Linked DNA regions of Cellvibrio sp. PSBB006. The protein of the gene in region 1 binds, or shares a complex with, the protein of each later gene. Links are inferred from orthologs where the notes say so. Each region holds a gene or a part of one and is shown on either strand. Other genes may lie near its edges.

Region 1 (5,927 bases):
TACGCCGAGGAGCTGCTGGAAGATCTGGACAAGCTGCCCAACTGGCCTGAGCAGGTGAAAACCATGCAGCGCAACTGGATCGGCAAAAGCCGCGGTCTGGAGATGCGCTTTGACTTGACCGAACCGGTCGGCAAGTTTGACGGCTTCGAGATCTACACCACCCGCCCGGATACCTTGATGGGCGTCACCTATGTGAGCCTGGCAGCGGAGCATCCTATTGCCAAATTGCTGGCTGAAACCAATCTCCAACTTGCGCAGTTTATTGCCGATTGCAAAGTGCAATCTGTGGCCGAAGCCGATATGGCCACCATGGAAAAACGCGGCATGGATACCGGCATCAAAGCCCTGCATCCCATTACCGGCGAACCGGTCGCTGTGTGGGTCGCCAACTATGTGCTGATGGATTACGGCTCAGGGGCGGTGATGGCAGTACCGGCCCACGACCAGCGTGATTACGAATTTGCCCAAAAATACAACTTGCCAATTCAGCAGGTCATCGCGCCACAAAACGGCGAAGAGATCGACTTGAATAAAGCCGCCTTTGTGGAAAAAGGGTTACTGGTTAATTCAGGCGAGTACGACGGTCTCGACTTCAACGCTGCCTTTGATGCAATTGCCAGTACCCTGGAAGCAGCCAAAAAAGGCCAGGTAAAAGTTAACTACCGTTTGCGCGACTGGGGCGTTTCACGTCAGCGTTATTGGGGTGCGCCCATCCCGATGTTCAATTTACCCGAAGGCGGTGAGATTCCCGTGCCGGCGCACAAACTGCCTGTAATGCTGCCGGAAGATGTTGTGATGAACGGCGTGCAATCGCCGATCAAGGCCGATCCCGAATGGCGTAAAGATGAGCTGGACGGTAAAACCGTTGAGCGCGAAACCGACACCTTCGATACCTTTATGGAGTCGAGCTGGTATTACGCACGCTACACCTGCCCGAATTTCACTGAGGGCATGATCGATAAAGCGGCCGCTGATTACTGGCTGCCGGTAGATCAATATGTCGGCGGCATCGAACATGCGATTCTGCATTTGCTCTATTCCCGCTTCTTTCACAAATTGATGCGCGATGAAGGTTTGGTCAGTTGTGACGAGCCCTTCGAGCGTTTGCTGTGCCAGGGCATGGTGTTGAAAGACGGCACCAAGATGAGCAAGTCCAAAGGCAACACGGTGGACCCGGAAGAATTAATCAACCAGTACGGCGCGGACACTGTGCGCCTGTTTTCCATGTTTGCGGCACCGCCAGAACAGAGCATGGAATGGAGCGATTCCGGCGTGGCCGGCGCCTATCGCTTTTTGCAGCGATTGTGGAAAGCGGTAGAAGGTCACATCAACGCTGGCACACCCGGCAAGCTGGATGCCACCAATCTGTCGCAGGCGCAGAAAGATCTGCGCCGCAAGACCCATGAAACCATCGCCAAGGTCAGTGACGATTACGGTCGCCGCCAAACATTTAACACCGCTATTGCAGCGACCATGGAGCTGCTTAACGAAGTGAGCAAATTGGCCGACCGCGCCAATCCGCAAGGTCTGGCGGTGGAGCGCGAAGCGCTGGAGACGGCGATCCTGGTGCTCGCACCTATCGTGCCGCATATTACCCAGTCACTTTGGCATTCTCTGGGTCATAACGACATTCCGTTGACCGCCAGCTGGCCGACACTGGATGAGTCCGCGCTGGTGCGTTCAAGCATCGAGATTGTTGTGCAGGTAAACGGCAAGGTGCGCAGCAAACTAGACGCGCCCATAGACGCGCCGCAAAAGACCCTGGAAGAGATGGCGCTGGCCCAGGACAACGTGCAACGTTTTCTGGACGGCATCACCGTGCGCAAGGTGATCGTCGTGCCCAACAAACTGGTCAATATCGTCGCCAATTAAATGTTTGATCGTAGGTCGGATTAGCCACAGGCGTAATCCGACAACTATTTATCGCGGCTTCTATTTATCGTAGCGCCGCCCACTCCACACCCGATCAGGAATGTTATGAATAAAATTATCGCCTGTTTACTGATAACCAGCCTGATCAGCGCCTGCGGTTGGCATTTACGCGGTTCCACCAATTTGCCAACTAATATCGATAGCATTTTTGTCACCGCTGAAGACGCTCACGGCGCACTGATTACCGAAGTCAAACAATTACTCAAAGCCAACAAGGTAACCGCGGCGGAAGAAGCAAGCGCAGCGCCTTATTCTCTGGTGATTGTAGAAGAGCGCGATGACCGCCGCACTGCCGGCGTGGGCAGCGATGCGCTCACCAGCGCCTACCAGATCATCCTTTCTGTGGATTACGAAATCCGCAACCGCGAAGGCGTGTTGCTCGCGCCCATGACCACCGCCACCAATGCGCGTACCTACGACTACAGTGCCGGCAATGCCAGCAGCGCCTCTCAGGAAGAGGCTTTGTTGCTGCGCGAAATGCGCCGCGATATTGCACAACAAATGTTACGCCGCTTGCAGGCCGTGAGTGTCAACTCAGCAGCCGAGGCCACCGATGGCCAAACTGCGCCCTGAACAGCTGAGCCAGGCGCTCAGCAAACAACTGGCTCCGATTTACCTCGTCAGCGGCGATGAACCACTGCTGATCCAGGAAGCCTGTGACGCAATTCGCCAGGCTGCGCGCCAGGCCGGGTTTAGCGAGCGCGAGCTCTACCATGTCGACAACAGTTTTGAGTGGGGCCAGTTACTCGCGGCAGCTAACAGCTTGTCTTTGTTTGCCGAGAAAAAAATCATCGAACTGCGTATGCCCAACGGCAAACCTGGCGATAAAGGCGGCAAAGCGCTGATTGAATACGCCCAGTCACCCGCCAGCGATAATCTGCTACTCGTGGTCACTGATAAACTCGATGGCGCCACGCAAAAAAGCAAATGGTTTAAGGCGCTCGACGAAGCCGGTATTCATGTTCAAGTCTGGCCGATTACACCGGCACAATTGCCGCGCTGGATCGGCACACGCTTGCAACAAGCCGGCCTGCGTGCCGACAGCAGCGCCATTGATTTGCTGGCATCGCGTATTGAAGGCAACCTGCTCGCCGCTGCGCAGGAAATTGAAAAATTAAAACTGCTGACCAATGACAAAGTGGTCAGCTATGAATTGATGGCTTCTGTAGTTGCTGACAGTGCGCGCTACGATGTCTTTGGACTTGCAGATAAAGCTCTACATGGTGATGCCCGCGCGGCGGTCAAGACACTCCACGGGCTAAAAACTGAAGGGACTGAACCAATCAATATCTTGTGGGCTATTACACGCGATATTCGCAGCCTGGTGCAGATTTCGCTCGCGGTAAGCCAGGGAAAACATTTTGATTGGGCGGCAAAGCAAGCCGGTGTTTGGGATAAACGCCAGCCCTTAATTAAAGCAGCCTTGCAGCGTTTAAAACCCGCACAGTTGCAACAGTTATTGCGCAAAGCCAATGGCATCGATAAAGCAGTCAAAGGTATGCGCAATGCCGAACCCTGGGATGAACTGCTGGATTTAATTTTGAACCTGGCTGGCGTACACAGCTTGCATCCGAGCAATGATCGTCTCGCATTAAAGATTTAACACGTTTAATAAAAAGCCCACCCACAAAACATTCCATTGAAAAGAGAACCTGACCACTGGAGCTACCCGATGATAAAAACAATCTTAATATCTAACCGGTTACATCACATTGTACTCACGACATTATTAGTCCTGTTTGCAACTGCCGGCTGCGCCGACGATAAACCCGCACCGGCATCGACCATCCCGGCTCCACGCACCATTGAGTATTCCTGGATGTCCGTAGAGCAATGGCACCAGAAATTTGCCGAGGATGTGGCGGTTGCGCGCGCGGGCGACGTGAATTTATTGTTTGTAGGCGACTCCATCACAGAGGGTTGGCCAGCGCCGCTGTGGCAAAAATATTTTGCACCTTACAAAGCGGCCAATTTCGGCGTAGGTGGCGATCAAACCGGTAATGTGTTGTGGCGCCTGGAAAATGGCGACATCGAAAAATTGAATCCCAAAGTCGTCGTGCTGATGATTGGCATCAATAACTTCGGACTCAACAACGAAGGCCCCGAAGAAGTCTTCCAAGGTGTGAAAGCGGTGGTCACCACATTGCGCACGGCCTTTCCTGATGCAAAGATTTTAGTGAACGGCATCTTCCCTTATCAGGAAACCGCGCAAAGCCCCATGCGTGCTCCCATCATTAAAGCTAATCAGCTCATTAACACTCTGGATGATGGCAAGCATGTTTTCTTTCATGACTATGGTCATCTGATGTTGCAAGACGACGGCTCGATTTCCCCGGAAATCATGCCTGACTTTTTACATCCCGCCGAGCCCGGTTATCAAATCTGGGCTGATGCGATGATGCCGACACTACGGAAATGGCTGGATTAAATTGTTTCGACTTCAGACGAGCGTTTCTATGCAAACTTTTTGGTTTAAAAATTTAGCCTTGTTGAGCAGGCGATACGCAAGCTTAATTGTCATGTCCTGCCTTGGCTGCGCAACAACCTCTCCTACCACTGACAAAGCCATGAACGATACGATTATCTCCCGCTTTTCAATGACCAATCCGCTCGTGCAAACCATAGGGCGGACAGAACCGCTCGCCGATGGCAGTGTGCGTTTTGCCTACCCAGGTGTTACCACTCGCTTTAACGTCAGCGGTAAAGCATTTTGGTTACAAGCGCGCAGCACCAGTGATCAAAGTTATCTGGAAATTATTGTTGATAACACAGAGCCGCAGGTTATTCAGCTTTCCAGTCAAAGTCAGCGCATTCCCCTGGTTTTTGAAACACCCTCACCGCACCAGGTGGCCATCATCCACCGCGGCGAAACCTGGCACGGTGTGGTAACCCTTGAGCATATTGAAATTGCCGACGGTGGCTTGCTCGATCCATCCCCGTTGCCTCACAAGCGGATGCTGATCCTGGGCGATTCTGTCACCTGCGGTGAAGCCATTGAACGCACCGCTGATTGCAAGAAAACCACCCGCTGGTGGAATCCTCGGTTGTCCTACGGCATGCTCACGGCGGCTGCTCTGGACGCACAAGTGAACCTGGTTTGTTACGGTGGGCGCGGCTTGGTGCGCAGCTGGAATGGTCGAACCGATGAACTGAACCTGCCGGACTACGCCGAGCTGACAATCGCTGACCCGGCATCGTCAGTGGTGTGGGACCATGGAAATTACACGCCCGACCTGATCCTCAGTGCGATAGGTACAAATGATTTCAGCCAGGGCATTCCCGAACGGGAAGACTATGTCAGCACCTACGTGGCGTTAATCAAGCGCTTATTTGAGCTGTACCCCAAAACACATATCGTGTTGACTGAGGGCGCGATATTGAGCGGGGAGAAAAAGGCGGCCCTCACGGCGTACTTGACGGAAGTTCAGCAACGCGTCGCCAGCCCCCGGCTTCATCTGGTAACGTCCAACCATTACCCGGGAGATACCTGTGATGCACACCCAACCAAAGCACAACACGCTGCTATGGCAAAAGACCTGGCCCCTCACCTGAAACGCATCATGCATTGGTAGTCCTGAGCATACGCCTGGGCGACAGGCGTACGCTTCCCCCTCGTTTTAATAATTCTTCTTCATAAAATTCGGCGCCATCCATCCAGATGGAATCAAAAAAGCCCGGCGCGCAAAATATCCTTCTCGACTTATAGTCTTTATGAATATCTATGTGCTATGTTTGCTTGTACACATGTACCTCAGCAAAGTTTCACTGGTATACATGTGCAGTACCTTGGCTCGAACTGCCCGAATATTCATCCCTAAAAATGAATTTACCGGCAAGCGAGCACGCATGAAATTCGTTGTTAAGACGCAGTCAATCTCCCACCCGCGATTGAACTGAATAATAAAGATGCAGCGCAATTGTTCGGGTAGTTGAAACACAGCGACAACGTTCAAATAAAAAAGCGGTTTCAAAGATAAATATAAGAGGAACACCAC
Region 2 (3,655 bases), 710 kb from region 1 along the record:
TGCAATACCTTGGTGACCGCCTCATCCAGAAAGAGCTCACACAAGGGTGCAAAGTCTTTGATCGCGATCGGGTCAATCAGATAACAACCTTTCCCGTCACCGACCTGGATCAAACCGGCGATAGGATAAAAGGTACTGCTGCGCATAAATTCGGTATCAATCGCGATAGCGGCCTGTTGCCGCCATTGGGCGCACAAGCGGGCCAGCTCGGTATCCTGATCGATCCAGATGGGTTCGGTGGGAATCAACATTAAACGTGTCTTCGACTTGAAAAAGCGTGGGCGAGCGTGCCGCCATCAATAAACTCCAACTCACCACCCAAGGGAACGCCGTGGGCGATGCGCGATACCACCACCCCCAGCTTTTTGGCGCGCTCGCTGATATAAAACGCGGTGGCCTCGCCCTCTACCGTAGGGTTGGTCGCCAGGATGACTTCCTTGATAGGTTCGCTTTGCAATAGTTGGATCAACTGATCCACGCCGATATCTTCAGGGCCGATGCCATCGATAGGCGACAAATGCCCCAGCAACACAAAATATTTGCCCTGATAACTGCCCGCCTGCTCGATAGCCAGCACATCTGCCGGCGTTTCCACTACGCAGAGCAAACCGGTTTCGCGGCGGGTATTGCTGCAAATGCCGCACAGGGTTTGTTCCGTCAGGGTACGACAGCGCTGACAGCGCCCTACACCTTCCACAGCCTTATGCAGACTGTGCGCCAGGCGTTCGGCACCTTCACGGTCGCGCTCCAGCAAATGCAAGGCCATCCGCTGCGCTGATTTAGGGCCGACGCCGGGCAGGCAGCGCAGCGAGGACATCAATTCATCAATTAAGGGGCTGAACATGGATCAATCTCGCGTTACGAGTCGCAGGCCAGGGCCTTAAAACGGCATCTTGAAATCCGGCGGGATACCCATGCCGGCAGTCATCTTTTGCATGTGTTCACGGCTATGGGCTTCGACCTTGCGCACCGCATCGTTAACTGCAGCGGCCAATAGATCCTCCAGCATTTCCTTGTCTTCGCTCAGCAGGCTGTCATCAATCGCGACGCGCTTGACGTCATGGCGTCCGGTCATAACCACTGTCACCAGGCCAGCACCAGCCTCACCTTTCACTTCGGCGCTGGCCAGCTCTTCCTGCATCCGCTGCATCTTGCCTTGCATCTCCTGGGCTTGTTTCATCAAGTCACCCAAACCTTTCATAACACCACCTCTGCTGTCATTTAAATAGCGCTGTCGGCATCAACCCACTGGCGTAATGGAATCTTCACGCAGGGTTGCGCCAAAGTGTTCGATCAACTGTTGGACAATGGGGTCGCTCTTGATGGATGCAACCGCATCAGCCTGGCGCTCCTGGCGATGACGGATTGCAATGGCGGCGGGCGTCTCCGTCGTAACCTGACCTTGTTGGATCACCACCTTGACCCGTTCAATAAAGTAATCGCTCAACAGGTCAGCCAAGCGTTGCTGATGCCCTTCGTCGTATAGCGTGCTGTTGGCGTTATCCAGAACAAATGTAAATTGGGTGCCCTGGCGCTCTACCATCTGACAGTTGGCCGCCGTGCTTTGCAAAATGCCGGTTACGCCCAATCCGAGGTAAATCTGTGGCCAGGTTTCCGGCCCGGCCTGATCCAATGGGATTTTTGGTACAGGCGCCTTTTCAGGCACTTTATGTGCTGGAGCCTCTTGCACAGGCGTCCGTTGTACGGGCGCCGTTGGTGCAATTACCGTGGGTTTAGGCTCCTGAACAGGCTCAACAACCGGTGGCGGCGCACTGACTGGCGGCGCGGGTGCCGCCTCAGGCTTTTTTGGTGATAAATCCTCTTGCTCAGGATATTCAACTGGCGATTGCAGGTATTCCGCGTAGTCAGCAGCAGCTCCCGCATCGGCATCGTCGTAGGGGCCATCAAAAGGCGGCGGTGTTTGTTTTGCGGCTTCCTGGACGGGCGGCGCTTGCTGCACTGGCACTTGGTGAGCCGGCGCCTGCGCAGACGCTGGTTGGTTGGGGGGCGAAGTTTCCTGTTTTGGTTCGTCGGCTGAGACTGACGTTGGGAGTTTCTCCGGCGTTGTCTCCGGCGCCGAAACAGAATTGCTTTGCGACGACTCGGCAGGCGATGTTGATGAGACTGCAACCGGCGAAGCCGGTGCACGGCTGGCCGCTGGCAGGCTATTGGTCGGTATTTCGAGAACGCCCTGGGGCTTGAACGCCAGCATCCGCAACAGGACCATCTCAAAACCGGCGCGGGGGTCCGGTGCCAGCGGTAAGTCGCGGCGGCCCAGCAACGCCGTCTGGTAAAACAATTGCACATCTTCCGGTGGCAGCCTTTGCGCAAGCGCCATGATGCGCTCGCGGTCGCCGTAACTGTTATCCACCGCTTCCGGTAATGCCTGGGCAATGGCCACCCGGTGTAACACCGACAACATTTCTGCCAGGGCACTGGCGTAATCAGGCGCATGTTCGGACATACGCTCTACCGCCGCCAACACCGCCCGACCATCAAGTGAAGTCAACGCATCCACGATCTCATATACAGCGCCCTGATCAATCGTGCCGAGCATCGCCCGCACTTCCGCTTCGGTAATCTTGCCGGAGCCGTAGGCAATCGCCTGGTCAGTCAGGCTCATGGCATCGCGCATGCTGCCATCAGCAGACCGACCCAGTTGCCACAAGGCAGACTCCTCAAATGGCACCAGCTCTTTTTCCAACACAAACTTCAAGTGTTGAACAATCCGCTCTGGATTCATGTTTTTGAGGTTGAACTGCAAACAGCGCGACAGAATTGTCATCGGCAGCTTTTGCGGGTCGGTGGTCGCCAGCAGGAATTTGACGTGGGGTGGTGGCTCTTCCAGGGTCTTGAGCAGCGCATTGAAGCTGCTGTTGGACAGCATGTGAACTTCGTCGATCAGGTAAACCTTATAGCGACCGCGGGTCGGCGCGTACTGCACGTTCTCCAGCAATTCACGGGTATCTTCCACCTTGGTGCGCGAGGCGGCATCCACTTCGATCAGATCTACAAAACGGCCTTCGGCAATCTCACGACAGGACGCGCATTGGCCGCAAGGTTCTGAACTGACGCCAGTCTCGCAATTCAGGCATTTCGCCAGAATCCGCGCGATAGTCGTCTTACCTACCCCACGGGTACCGGTAAACAGATAAGCATGGTGTAAACGGTTGTGATCCAGCGCATTGATCAATGCCTGCAACACGTGCTCCTGCCCCACCATCTCACGGAAGATGCGAGGACGCCATTTACGGGCCAGGACTTGATAACTCATGCGACGGCTACTCTCCGGGGAAAAACGTGCCGGGGATTATAGCGGCCAGCGACGGAAATAGACATAAAGGAGGAAAAGGGAAATAAGTTGGACAAGGACAGCGAAAGAAACGGGAGGAAAGATGGGTGGCGACCTAACCAGCCACACCCCGGCACATAACTAACTGCTACCGTTGCTCCCTTCCGGGCCTGGCGGGGTTTACAGGTCATTATTGCGAGGGGACCGGAGAGGTCACCATTGCAGCTTGCATCCAGGCGTGGGCCAGGTTGCAAGAGGCGCGCATTATCCGCAGTTTGGCAGGTCATTGCAAGGCGCTTTGGAATAAGACTGCGGATGCACAACCACATCGCGGGTAAATCCATCGCAACCGGGAAATTAGTA
Region 3 (3,611 bases), 1.8 Mb from region 1 along the record:
ACGTAACCGCGATAGAGTTGATCAAAACTCATATCCACACCCGCCATCAAACGGCCGAATAAATCAATGTGAAATTGACGATCCGCGAGGGTTGCGCCGGCGAAGGCTTCGAGGTCAAGGCGGAAGTCTGGCTGCTCAGTGACAATGCATAAATTATTCTGTACGCGCGCAATGATGGCGTCCTGGGTTTCACCGGACTGCAATAAAATACTCAAACCAAAATGCCAGATATCAATTAATTCCAACGCGACTTGCTCAGTATCCGGCGTTTGTTTTTTCCACCATTTCCAGCCGTAATGATCCATCAATTCCGCACACTCGACCCAAATTGCGCGGTACCATTCGTATCCCTGTTCGCGCCAGTTGGCGGTGACTTTGGTGTTCATGCTGTCTTGTAATTCGAGCATGATCTGAATCTGTTGTGCTTGTGCGTTCATCAATGTTTCTCTTCAGGATTAATGGGGCAAATATTGTTTTGCGCGTGTGAACAAACGATAAAAATTGTCGGTGGTTTGTTGCGCAAGATCTTCAAACGCCATGCCGCGCACCTCGGCCACAAACTCGGCCACTTCGCGCACGTAACGCGGCTCGTTCGGTTTGCCGCGATAAGGGACAGGCGCCAGGTAAGGTGAATCGGTTTCAACCAGCAAACGGTCAATGGGCATCTTGCGCACGACATCGCGAATTTGCTCGGCATTTTTGAAGGTGACAATGCCGGAGATGGAAATGTAATAATTCAAGTCCAGAGCACGTTTGGCCATATCCCAATCTTCGGTAAAACAATGCAGCACGCCTGCATGTTCGAGACTGCCGTGAGCTTTAATTAAATCGATAGTATCGTCACGCGCTTCGCGTGTGTGCACAACAACAGGCAATCCGGTTTTACCACCCACCTCCAGATGCAGGGCGAAGCTTTCATGTTGCAGCGCTTTGCTTTCCGTTTCGTAATGATAATCCAGGCCGGTTTCCCCCAGCGCAACCACTTTGGGTTGTTGCGACCACTGCAGCAATTGTTCTGCGCTGGCGGTACCTTCTTTTACATCGCAGGGATGCACACCGACTGAAGCCACTACGCCGGGATGCTGCTGCGCAATATCAATAACGGTCTGGATATTTTCCAGGCTAATGCCGATGCACAGCATTTGTTGGATACCACGCGCATGCGCGGCCTGGATTGCACCGGTCAGTTCCCCGTCGTAAGGCGTCAGGTTAATACGGTCAAGGTGGCAATGGGAGTCGACTAACATAATGCTGAACCTTGGTTAATACGGATGGGTTAATACGGATGTAAAAAAGCCAGGACTGGCCTGGCTTCCCGGGTGCGATTGTAACGAATCTTTACATGGTATGGGTGGGTCGGTCGGAAGAGAGCGAACCAGCCAGATAGGTTTCGATCTTGTTCACGGCGGTATTGTCCTGGTCACTGAACTGCACTCCGATACCCGCCGCACGGTTGCCCTGCGCACCCTTGGGAGTTACCCAAACAACCTTACCGGCCACCGGGATTTTCTCCGACTCGTCCATCAGACTGAGCAACATAAAGACTTCATCGCCCAGTTTGTAGCTTTTGCTGGTGGGGATAAACATGCCACCGTTTTTCACAAACGGCATATACGCGGCGTAAAGCACCGCCTTGTCTTTGATGGTCAGAGAAAGAATGCCATTGCGGGCACCGCCGCCAATCGCTTGCATAGGACTACCTGTTTAACCGAAAACAATGAAAGAACACTAATAGATTAGTCTACTACTGTCCAGCCGCCAGCGGCCGATTCGTGCTGGCGCGCAACAAAGCACCCCAATCGAGAAATAATTCCTCTAATAACAACTGTTTATTGGGGTTCGCCCCGCTCAGCAGTTGCTTTTTATTGGTCAGGATTTTCTCGATATAACGATGCAGCAGTGCCGGCACTACATACGTCAGACGCTCGCGAAACTCCGGTGGCAGTGCCTTGATCTGCGGATCATCCATGCCGACCCGCCAACGCGCCAACCCGTGCAGCCAACCCAGAAACCATTCGATGATCGCCACTACATCATCACCATGCCACTGCTGCGCAAGCTCAATGGCGGAGAGCTGGCCAAGCGTCAAACGCGCCAGGTTATCCTGTAATTGCTGGTAGCGCTCCAGTGCATCGCCTTCCAACAACGCCAACGCGGTCAGCGGCGCGCCACGAGCGACGAACAATACCTCTTTCGGTTGAACACTTGAGCCGGTCATCAACGGCGTAAGCCAATGCAAAACCTGCTCTTCGCGCGGCATAGCCAGCAATCGTAGCTGACAGCGACTGCGAATAGTGGGTAAAACAGCACTTGGGGTATGGCTGACCAGAATCAATAATGTATTGTCCGCCGGCTCCTCCAGAGACTTGAGTAAGGCATTGGCGGAGTTGATATTCATGGCCTCCGCCGGCTCCAGCACGAGAACCTTGTACCCTCCCTGCTGCGCCGTTTTCCCCAGAGATTCGATCAGGCCGCGCACCTGATCTACCTTGATAGCCTTGCTGCCCTCTTCCGGCTCAAGCATCAGGAAATCAGGGTGGGTTTGAGCGTGATTTAATTGGCAAGAACGGCATTTACCGCAGGGCGTGCCCTCAACAGGCGAAAGACACAACAATAAATGGGCAAGAGCTTCTGCCAGGTGGCGCTTACCGATACCTTTAGGCCCCGCGAGCATCAGCGCATGGGGTAACTTATTCGCTGCCTGTTGAGCGCAAATCTGCTGCCAATCGCCTTGTTGCCAGGGATAGGGTAATGCGGGGAAGTCACTCATGCCGGAAAAGCTCATTGGAAAAATCAGTTAAAAACATCAATTCGGGCGCAAGCTTAGCAATTATTTGCGATAATCGCCGCCTTTTTAGCGAACCAGCCGATTATGACTGAGCACACTCTGGACATTCTTTACCGCGACGACGATCTGCTGATCCTCAACAAACCTGCCGGGTTGCTCACCGTTCCCGGTAAGGGGCCGGACAACCAGGATTGCCTGATTCGCCGGGCTCTTGGCCCATTTCCCAATGCCCGGGTTGTACATCGGCTGGACCAGGGCACCTCTGGCATTGTTATGTTTCCGCTTAACTACATCACCCTGCGCACCCTCACCAAGCAGTTTGAGACGCGCGGCGTGCATAAGCGTTATGTGGCGGTGGTGTCCGGCCTGATGGAGCAGGATGAGGGAGAAGTTACATTGCCCTTGATTTGCGATTGGCCAAATCGCCCGCTGCAAAAAGTGTGTTTTGAGCAAGGCAAAGCGGCACATACCCGTTATCGCGTGATGGAACGGGATGCGGATACACAAACCACCCGGGTATTACTGGAACCGGTCAGCGGCAGGACACATCAATTGCGCGTTCATATGCTGGCACTGGGGCATCCGATTGTGGGCGACAGGCTCTACGCGCCGGTGGACATCCAGGAACAGGCCCCTCGCCTGCTGCTACACGCGCAACAGATTTTCTTTGATCACCCCATTACCAATCAACCGGTGAACATACACTGCCCGCCAGCTTTCTGATGTGCTAACAACGGCTAGCCAAGCAACGCTTGCAACACCCGATCAATATCCTGCTGCACAGCGACTAATGGCTGCCCCGCATTAACCACCGCATAACGTG

Evidence for each region. The genes of interacting proteins can lie anywhere in the genome.
Region 2: the proteins of holA (region 1) and dnaX are in contact, whole or in part, in a cryo-EM structure (PDB 8GIZ), measured with the Escherichia coli proteins. The link is inferred for Cellvibrio sp. PSBB006 from one-to-one orthologs.
Region 3: the proteins of holA (region 1) and CBR65_RS02305 are in contact, whole or in part, in a cryo-EM structure (PDB 8GIZ), measured with the Escherichia coli proteins. The link is inferred for Cellvibrio sp. PSBB006 from one-to-one orthologs.

What each region holds. Positions count from the first base shown.
Region 1 is NZ_CP021382.1:2,292,064-2,297,990, forward strand. The notes cover bases 1,596-4,510. They hold holA (DNA polymerase III subunit delta), read left to right. Parts: upstream 1,596-2,485; coding sequence 2,486-3,535; downstream 3,536-4,510. Other genes in these bases: leuS (leucine--tRNA ligase), read left to right, coding at 1,596-1,872; lptE (LPS assembly lipoprotein LptE), read left to right, coding at 1,978-2,505; CBR65_RS09535 (GDSL-type esterase/lipase family protein), read left to right, coding at 3,605-4,360; CBR65_RS09540 (SGNH/GDSL hydrolase family protein), read left to right, coding at 4,500-4,510. Outside these bases: more of leuS, read left to right, coding at 1-1,595; more of CBR65_RS09540, read left to right, coding at 4,511-5,504. UniProt on the Escherichia coli protein: Part of the beta sliding clamp loading complex, which hydrolyzes ATP to load the beta clamp onto primed DNA to form the DNA replication pre-initiation complex.
Region 2 is NZ_CP021382.1:1,577,908-1,581,562, forward strand. What follows is about bases 758-3,655. They hold dnaX (DNA polymerase III subunit gamma/tau), read right to left. Parts: upstream 3,275-3,655; coding sequence 1,241-3,274; downstream 758-1,240. Other genes in these bases: recR (recombination mediator RecR), read right to left, coding at 758-844; CBR65_RS06575 (YbaB/EbfC family nucleoid-associated protein), read right to left, coding at 881-1,201. Outside these bases: rnd (ribonuclease D), read right to left, coding at 1-251; more of recR, read right to left, coding at 251-757. UniProt on the Escherichia coli protein: Part of the beta sliding clamp loading complex, which hydrolyzes ATP to load the beta clamp onto primed DNA to form the DNA replication pre-initiation complex.
Region 3 is NZ_CP021382.1:503,129-506,739, reverse strand. Bases 758-3,611 are described here. They hold CBR65_RS02305 (DNA polymerase III subunit delta'), read right to left. Parts: upstream 2,771-3,611; coding sequence 1,745-2,770; downstream 758-1,744. Other genes in these bases: tmk (dTMP kinase), read right to left, coding at 3,526-3,611; CBR65_RS02300 (pseudouridine synthase), read left to right, coding at 2,873-3,511; CBR65_RS02310 (PilZ domain-containing protein), read right to left, coding at 1,339-1,692; CBR65_RS02315 (TatD family hydrolase), read right to left, coding at 758-1,247. Outside these bases: CBR65_RS02320 (dUTP diphosphatase), read right to left, coding at 1-437; more of CBR65_RS02315, read right to left, coding at 456-757. UniProt on the Escherichia coli protein: Part of the beta sliding clamp loading complex, which hydrolyzes ATP to load the beta clamp onto primed DNA to form the DNA replication pre-initiation complex.